4 regions of the Alteromonas sp. ABH4_453 genome follow, and region 1 is predicted to be linked to each of the others. Evidence: predicted binding sites of a transcription regulator. Region 1 holds the regulator's gene; each other region holds the start of a gene.
What was found. Region 1 encodes MetJ, which represses methionine synthesis genes. Its sites were predicted from a motif close to TAGACGTCTAGACGTCTA; they were not measured.
Positions count from the first base shown of each region.

Region 1 (2,205 bases):
ATTAACTTAGAAGACATTAAAGCACCTGAATGCTTTGAGATTGAACAAGAGCTAATTAAACGCTGTAAAATTCCGGTATTTCATGATGATCAGCACGGTACCGCTATTGTAACTGCAGCAGGCATGCTTAATGCTCTGGAAATTCAGGGTAAAAGCATAGAGAGCGCTAAAATTGTATGTATGGGTGCCGGTGCAGCAGCGGTCGCTTGTATGGAACTGCTTATAAAGTGTGGTGCTCAGCGTGAGCGTATTTATATGCTAGACAGAAAAGGCGTTATCCATACTCGTCGCGAAGACTTAACTGAGCACAAAAAGCTATTTGCTAACAATACTGACAAACGTACGCTTGAAGATGTAATGGAAGGCGCGGATATTTTTGTTGGTGTGTCAGGACCGGATGTTTTACCACCAGAAACACTGGCCTTGATGGCTGAAAACCCAATTGTATTTGCATGTTCTAACCCTGACCCTGAGATAAAGCCTGAACTTGCTCACGAAGTACGTAAAGATCTTATTATGGCTACCGGACGTTCGGACTACCCTAACCAAGTTAACAACGTACTGTGTTTCCCGTTTATTTTCCGTGGAGCACTCGATGTTCGTGCAACGGCCATTAACGATGAAATGAAAGTAGCGGCAGTAGAAGCCCTTCGTGCTATCACGAAGGAGCCTGTACCAGAAGAAGTACTAGCTGCCAGTAAGAGTACTAGTCTGACATTTGGTAAGGAGTACATTATTCCTAAACCTATGGACCCGCGTTTGTGCGAGCGTATTGCTACCGCCGTATCTAAGGCGGCTATTGAGTCGGGCGTTGCACGAGTGCCTGAAAGCCCAGAAGAATAAAGCTCTAGCGCACAAGGCTAAAAATGGATGTATTAGCGCTCAACCATTATTTACTGAAAAGTGCGCTTGAAGAATAAGAGCACATAACACATAAAAAACGGCGCTGTATCGTAAGCTTAGCTTTCAATACAGCGCCGTTTTTTATTTAAATGCTAAATTTTAGTCATCTTCTGACACATCGTTTTCGAAGCTTGGGTCAATGCCCATTTCTTCCATAATGCGCCTAGCTTCAGCCGGTACGCGGTTAGGGTTGTCTTTGCGCAGGTCATCATCGTTGGGCAAAGGTTGCCCGGTAAACGCGTGTAAAAACGCTTCACACAGCAATTCCGAATTAGTGGCGTGACGCAAATTATTGATTTGGCGGCGGGTACGCTCATCAGTAAGTGCTTTAAGCACATTAATAGGTATAGAGACAGTGACTTTCTTTACCTGCTCGCTCTTTTTCCCGTGCTCTGCGTAGGGGTGAATATATTTACCGTTCCATTCTGCCATTGTACTAACTCGGTCTACTCTTTTTTATATTATGAAGAGAAATTCTAAACAAGTTCACGAAAAGGTCAATTGAGCAGTGTAAACCTCTTGACGTCTAGACATATATTATTTAATTTAGACGTCTAAACGTCTATAAGATTACATTTTTGAGAGAAAAAGCCATGGTTTCTTACGCACAAGGTATCGATGCATTAAACCAGTCCCTGTCGGAACTGCGTGATATTGATGTATCTTTTGAATTCTTTCCGCCTAAAACGGAAACCATGGAGCAGACCCTGTGGAAGTCAGTTGAACGTCTAGCGCCGCTAAAGCCAAGCTACATGTCGGTAACCTACGGCGCGAATAGCGGTGAGCGTGACAGAACCCACGACGTAGTAAAACGCATTCAGCAGCAAACCGGTGTCGCGGCGGTTCCTCACTTGACCTGTGTTGATGCTAGCCGTGATGAGCTTAAGCAAATTGCAAAAGACTACTGGGACTCAGGTATCCGCCGTATTGTTGCGCTTCGTGGCGATTTACCGCCAGGAGTAGAAAAAACAGAGATGTATGCCTCTGATCTTGTTGCCTTGCTAAAAGACGTTGCCGATTTTGATATTTCTGTTGCTGCCTATCCAGAGAAGCACCCTGAAGCGCCAAATGCGCAGTTTGATTTACTAAACCTTAAGCGCAAAGCAGAAGCTGGCGCTACAGAAGCGATAACCCAGTTCTTTTTCGATACGAGTGTTTACCTTCGATTTAGAGACCGTGCAGCCGCAGCGGGTGTCGACTTAGACATTGTTCCCGGTATATTGCCGGTAACCAACTACCAAACGCTGGTCAAATTTGCCGGGTTTACAAATGTTCATGTTCCTGGGTGGTTGCACAAAATGT
Region 1 covers NZ_JBSWXP010000002.1:520,408-522,612, reverse strand. The annotation lists gene ACXAGV_RS05720 (malic enzyme-like NAD(P)-binding protein) at 1-843, shown strand, start outside; gene metJ (met regulon transcriptional regulator MetJ) at 1,003-1,335, opposite strand; gene metF (methylenetetrahydrofolate reductase) at 1,497-2,205, shown strand, end outside.

Region 2 (2,205 bases), on a different contig from region 1:
AATGAGCTGTTTAGCGGTAAACTCAGGCGTGAACAGTTTCTTGGCGGCGACGTTCTTTTGAAAAGGCTTAGAAAGCCCCGTATCAACCGTCCCAGGGTGATAACAAACAAGCATCACGTCTTTCAATCTGCGCTTGTATTCTACCGACGCCGTTTTAACCAACATGTTGAGCGCCGCTTTCGACGCGCGGTAGCCGTACCACCCGCCAAGTCCATTATCTGAAATACTCCCTACTCTCGCGCTTAAGCAAACAAGGGTTGAGCCTTCTTTACTCATAATATTCACCAAATGCTTGAGCCACATTGCGGGAATAATGCTGTTAGTCGAAAAATAAGCCGCTAAGGCCTGCTCGCTGACATCTTCCAAACGTTTCTCAGGATGAATGCCATCGCTTTCGCGGTGTAGAAAGCCTGTTGTGATAACTACCGTAGTTAACACAACCTGCTGTTCAGCCAGCTGTTCAACAAATTCGCTAATGTGCCTATCGTCCTGTTCGGCCAGCTGATGATAGGTAACATCTCCAGAATGATTGGTGTCAGATAAAAGGGCGCGACTAACCGCGAACACCCTAGCACCTTCACTGCTATATTGCTCAATAAGCGCAGACGCAATACCGCCCGACGCGCCCACTATGAGTACGTTATTTTTCACTGGCTTCTCCTGGTATGCAGCGATCGCACTGGCGTTTTTTACCTGTTAACAGGTATGAAATGGTGTATCTATGCTTTGCGAATACATTGTAGAAAGCATCGGCCACATGACGAATAACAGGCCAGCGAAGCGGTGCATATAGCCAACCCATGCCCACGGCTTTCCATGCTTCATGAGTGACATCAAGGCCAGTTATCAACGTCCCGTCTTCACGAAGTCCGTGAATTCTTGCATTGAGTGCATGCCAATCCATGGTTGGATAACGGCTCGAAAAATCGGGGGCCTGAATATCTACCAGTGTTAATTTGTTGTGCTTGTCTCTTTTTCTTAAATGACGCATTTCAGCGATACACAACGGACAATACCCGTCATAGAAAATAATCACGACTGAATACCTCTGCCAAATTTTGAACACGTTTATACGCATTCTTACCAGTTGCAAACTGCTTGAAAGAAAGCAGTTAACCTCACATGTTAAAACCTTTCACTTAGCTCGCACATTATTCTTATTTAATATTCGTTTATACGATAAAAAAACACGCTTGGATGACTTGTGTTGTGACCTACCCGCACCCACACTACAGACAAAGATTAAGAGAGGTTTTTACTATGGCAAATATACAAGTCGCCACGTTGGCAGGCGGATGCTTTTGGTGTATCGAATCAGCGTTTAATAGCGTTGAAGGCGTGGAAAAAGCAATTTCTGGCTATGCTGGAGGCGAAAAGGCCGATCCAACCTATGAAGAGGTATGCAAAGGAAATACTGGCCATGCTGAAGTGGTACAAGTAACGTTTGATGCCGACAGCATTAGCTACCGAGAGATACTAGAAATTTTCTTTGCGCTGCATAACCCTACACAGCTTAACAGACAGGGCAATGATGTCGGCACACAGTATCGCAGCGCGGTTTTCTATCACGACGATACACAAAAAGCTGAAGCAGAAAAAATTATCGCAGAAATCACAGAAGAAGAGATTTGGCCCGTTCCCGTAGTGACTGAAATAGTAGCAGTAAATAACTACTACGACGCCGAAGACTACCACCAAGATTACTTCAAAAATAATCCACAAAACCAATATTGCTCTATGGTGGTGGCGCCTAAACTTGCGAAGTTCAAAAAAACCTTCGCTTCTCGACTTCGCAGCGACGCATAAATAAAACAGCGATATTAAGCGCGCTATCAATAGCGTTAGCCAACAATAAAAAGGGTTGCTTAAAAGCAACCCTTTTGTTTTTCAATCTATTCGTTTTCTTATTATTCAAACCAAACGCTGTTAATTTCTAGTGGAAATAATAAAGGCGCTAAGTCTTCATAACGCTTCTTATGCGCTTCACACGTCGCGTTTTTAAGGTAGTTTTTCTCCCAAGGATCGTTAATGATCCACAAGGTATTTTCAATGGTCACTAGTCCTTCCACCGACGAATTATCCATTGTGTACTGTTCACAATTCTGGTCGCCGGCAACGTCAAACTTAATAGGGATACGCTTTGTTGGCTTATTGCCATTCACATCAATTACCCACAGTTCATTGTCGTTTCTTGCTGCGCCAAAC
Region 2 covers NZ_JBSWXP010000010.1:134,660-136,864, reverse strand. The annotation lists gene ACXAGV_RS18280 (SDR family NAD(P)-dependent oxidoreductase) at 1-651, opposite strand, end outside; gene ACXAGV_RS18275 (thiol-disulfide oxidoreductase DCC family protein) at 641-1,036, opposite strand; gene msrA (peptide-methionine (S)-S-oxide reductase MsrA) at 1,261-1,806, shown strand; gene ACXAGV_RS18265 (hypothetical protein) at 1,908-2,205, opposite strand, start outside.
Region 2: a site for MetJ is predicted at 1,166-1,183, ahead of msrA (peptide-methionine (S)-S-oxide reductase MsrA). Genes of this name have one in related genera too.

Region 3 (2,205 bases), on a different contig from region 1:
TATTGATATTCCACTTGGTGTGATGACCTGTGTTACAGGCGTTTCCGGCTCTGGAAAATCGAGTTTGATTAGCCAAGCATTAGTTGAGTTAGTCAAAGATGGTTTACGTTCGGCTGAGAAAGAAGGGAAGCGAGCGAAAGAAGCGAAAGAGACGAGAAAAACGAAAGAACTGTTTACTGACGCCAATTCACTTCTTGCTCAAGACGCTTTTTCTCATGAAAGTGAGGCGCAGCAAGGCCGCATTGAAAGCGGGCTTGAAGCGTTAAGCCGTATAGTTGTGGTAGATCAATCTCCCATCGGCAGGACACCCCGTTCTACATTGGCGACCTATACCAGCATATTTGATCAAATCAGAAATTTATTTGCTTCAACCGAAGAAGCAAAATCCCGTGGATACGATGCGGGCCATTTTTCGTTTAACGTCACAAAAGGGCGATGCCCACATTGTGAAGGTTTGGGTGTGGTATCGGTAGAACTACTGTTTATGCCGAGTGTTTATTCCCCCTGTACCGTCTGTAACGGCCAGCGCTTTAACGATAACGTACTGGAAGTTGCTTACAACGAACATTCTATTGCTGATGTATTATCACTTACGGTTGAAGAAGCACTATCTGTATTTGATAGTAATCAAGTCATTACGCGAGGACTTCAAACCTTAATGAACGTAGGGCTTGGCTATCTAACCTTGGGGCAAAGTGCCACTGAGTTATCAGGCGGCGAGGCGCAGCGCATTAAATTAGCGTCGGAACTTAAACGTGCTCAAAATGCTAATACTCTATACGTCCTTGATGAACCTACAACCGGTTTACACCTTTCAGACACTTCGCTACTTATGCAGCATTTAACCAGCTTAGTTGAAGCAGGGAATACGGTAGTGATGGTTGAACATAATATGCAGGTGGCTGGGGCTTGCGATCACATTATAGATATGGGGCCAGGCGCTGGTGATGAGGGAGGAAAAATAGTTGCTGAAGGTAGCCCTGAGGACATTGCGAAGGTTCAACAAAGTGCAACAGCTCCATTTTTGAAGGCGAGTTTGGCCTAGAAAGCTTTCACTGAATGAGTGTGGTTTGAGTGAATCTAGAAATAAGTACCTCTTCAAAGCCACTTAAATACGAGTAAGCCGAATAAGAAACTGCTTAAACGCGCATTTGTACCTTAAAAAGAAATATTAATTAAGGAGTGTTTCACTTTTTGCAATACAGTGTGGTGAAAACTGCGGTTGACATATAGACGTCTATACGGCAAATTGCTTGTATGAAAAAGATTCTACTTACTCGCACCGCCATTATGTTAATTACCACCTTAAAAAGGGCGGTCGCTGACTAGTGCAAGTAAGCAAAAGACAACGAAAGCCCGCCTAACACAGAGCGGGCTTTTTTTTACACACGTTTTAGCATGCGTAACCTTAAGGAGCAGCATATGAAAGTCTTAAAGTTTGGGGGTTCTTCTCTAGCCGATGCACCGCGATACATGCGCGTTATGGAGATTAGCACGGCGACCCACCAAACCGACGGTGCTGCGGTTGTACTCTCTGCCCCAAAGGGGGTAACGAACGCGCTTTCACTACTTTGTGAACAAGCAGCCGCGGGTGAAGATTTCCAGCCATTATTCGATAAGTTGAACGACACGGTTACCGGCATTGCCAACGACCTGAACAATGAGTTCGACGGGTTTGAGCACGCAAGCGTGGTGGAATTTATTGCTGGTCACTTATCAGTATTAAAACAGCACCTTGAAGGCATAAAACTTCTCGGAGTTGCGCCAGACAACGTTGCTGCCGGTATTCTAAGTATTGGTGAGTACATCTCGGTGACGCTTTTTAGCGCTATGCTATCGGCTAAAGGCATTGCAAACCGCGTTATCGACCCAGTTAAATATGTACTTGCTGAGGGCGATTACCTAGACAGTATTGCCGACGTATCGCTAAGTAAAGCACGTTTTTCAGATATACCTACCGATGGCAGTGAGTTTCTTGTCATGCCTGGGTTTGTTGCTGCTAACGAAGCGGGCGAGAAAGTCACGCTTGGGCGTAACGGCTCAGACTATTCAGCGGCCATTTTAGCGGCGTGTATAGACGCAAATTGCTGTGAAATTTGGACAGACGTAGACGGTGTTTATAACGCTGACCCGAATCAAGTTGAAGGGGCAGTGTTGTTAGACAAGCTTACCTATCAAGAAGCGATGGAGCTGTCTTATTTCGGT
Region 3 covers NZ_JBSWXP010000001.1:535,410-537,614, reverse strand. The annotation lists gene ACXAGV_RS02285 (excinuclease ABC subunit UvrA) at 1-1,045, shown strand, start outside; gene thrA (bifunctional aspartate kinase/homoserine dehydrogenase I) at 1,423-2,205, shown strand, end outside.
Region 3: a site for MetJ is predicted at 1,231-1,248, ahead of thrA (bifunctional aspartate kinase/homoserine dehydrogenase I). Genes of this name have one in related genera too.

Region 4 (2,205 bases), on a different contig from region 1:
CGTTTGAATGTGATCTTTGGCTCACGTGCTACCTCTTTGGCTGTGACTTTTCAGCAAGCTGACTTAAATCGTAAGGCGTGGTCTGATAGACATAATAATTCAGCCAGTTTGTAAACAATAGGCTGCCGTGCGAGCGCCACTGTACAATAGGAGACTTGGCTGGATCATCCCCTTGAAAATAGTTTTTCGGCATTGACGGCGTTTGTCCCGCGGCAATATCCCGTAAATATTCGTCTTTTAACGTATCTGGATCGTACTCTGGGTGACCCGTTACAAACACCATACGCTTGTCTTCTGACGCTACAATATAAGCGCCTACATCGTCAGACTCCGCTACAACGCTCAGCCCATCAACACTGTTGTACAGCGAAGTATCAATATGCCCGTAACGAGAATGGGGAGCGTGAAAAGTTGGGTCGAAGCCTCTTAACAGTTCATTGTTAGGGTCGTTTACTTGATGTTTAAAGACACCAGAAAACTTTTCATCTTTGATTTCACGTGTAATACCATAAAAGTGATACATGGCGGCATGGGCAGCCCAACATAAATACAGAGTAGAGTTAACGTGTCGCTGCGCCCACTCCAGTATTGTCGTCATAGTGTCCCAGTACTTCACCTCTTCATAATCGATAAGCGCAAGAGGCGCACCGGTTACAATAAGCCCATCGTATTTTTTGTTCGCGACTGCTGAAAAGTCGTGATAGAAGGCATCCATGTGTGACTGTGGAGTATTTTTGGGTGCTTGATTATCAATGCGAATCAAGTCTACGTTTATTTGTAGCGGCGTATTCGACAGCAGGCGAAGTAACTGTACTTCTGTTTCTATCTTGTTCGGCATTAAATTAAGAATGCCGACTTCAAGAGGACGAATATCCTGATTGGCAGCCCTGTCCATGTCCATGGTAAAAATGTTTTCACCTTGTAGTACGTTCTGCGCGGGTAACTGCTCAGGAATACGAATTGGCATAGAGGACTCCAGTGATAAATTACAATATCTGTATTGTGTCTATAACTGGCGATATGTCAACATCTTTACGTCTAGACGTCTAAACGTTTTTTTTACCTGGTGGGAAAACGTTAGCTATTTTGCTTATGCACCATTACTAACATTTCAGCTTCAGCGCGAGGAATATCGCAGGCTTCAATAATCTCGTCAATACTAGCCCCCTGCTTAACTAAGTCTGCAGCACGCTGATATAAACGTAATGAAGGGTCTTGAAGCTTTAGTTCTCGAAGCTGGTTTTCAATATCAGTTTGTTTCTCTTCTAGCTCTTGAAGGTGGCGAGTAATAACCAATGTACGAGCTTGGGCCTCAGTTTGTTGATTGTTTGCATTTTTAGCGAGCGCTTCTGCACGGGCAATAGCCTCTGCGTTGGCTTGCTGACTTTCGCTTAATGCAGAACGCAACTGCTTAATGTGTGAATACAGCACACCCATCGCGGCGATGAGTATAACTACAAGAATACACAGTATGAGTTCTAATAAGGTAGGTGCAGCAAGCTGCCAATCCATGGACATAACCCTTGGGGAAATGTAGGCAGTATTATAGTCAATACCGCCTATTCATTTATTTAGATGTTGCTAAGCTCATCCCACTCTTCGTCGCTTAACAATTTATTAAGATCTACAAGAATAAGCAGTTCGCCGTCGCGGTTACTTACACCTTGGATAAACTTAGCACTCTCTTCAGTACCAACGTTAGGCGCACTGTCAATTTCTGAAGATTTCAGGTACACCACTTCGGCTACACTATCCACCAGAATACCAACCACCTGCTCGTCAGACTCAATAATAACGATACGGGTATTGTCAGTAATTTCTGTTGGAGGTAATCCGAAACGAGCACGTGTATCAATAACCGTTACAACGTTACCACGCAAGTTGATAATACCAAGCACATAGTCTGGTGCACCGGGTACAGGGGCTATTTCGGTATAACGCAAGACTTCTTGTACCTGCATTACGTTAATACCGTAAGTTTCTTCACCTAAGCGATACGTCACCCATTGAAGGACTTCGTCGTTGCTGTCGGTAGCATTATTATTCATTCTTTCGTCGCTCATGAACCTGGCTCCCAATACTATGGCGTCTGGTCGTTACTGCCTAAGCCTTTGTTAAGCATAGATATTAATTCTTCAACGTCAATTAACGCGCACATTTTTTCTTTAACCATCCCTGCTAACCAGGGACGCTTACCTGTGGACT
Region 4 covers NZ_JBSWXP010000006.1:96,523-98,727, reverse strand. The annotation lists gene ACXAGV_RS13075 (homocysteine S-methyltransferase family protein) at 1-25, opposite strand, end outside; gene metA (homoserine O-succinyltransferase MetA) at 29-967, opposite strand; gene ACXAGV_RS13065 (DUF2802 domain-containing protein) at 1,078-1,512, opposite strand; gene ACXAGV_RS13060 (chemotaxis protein CheW) at 1,572-2,063, opposite strand; gene ACXAGV_RS13055 (chemotaxis protein CheW) at 2,081-2,205, opposite strand, start outside.
Region 4: a site for MetJ is predicted at 1,032-1,049, ahead of metA (homoserine O-succinyltransferase MetA). Genes of this name have one in related genera too.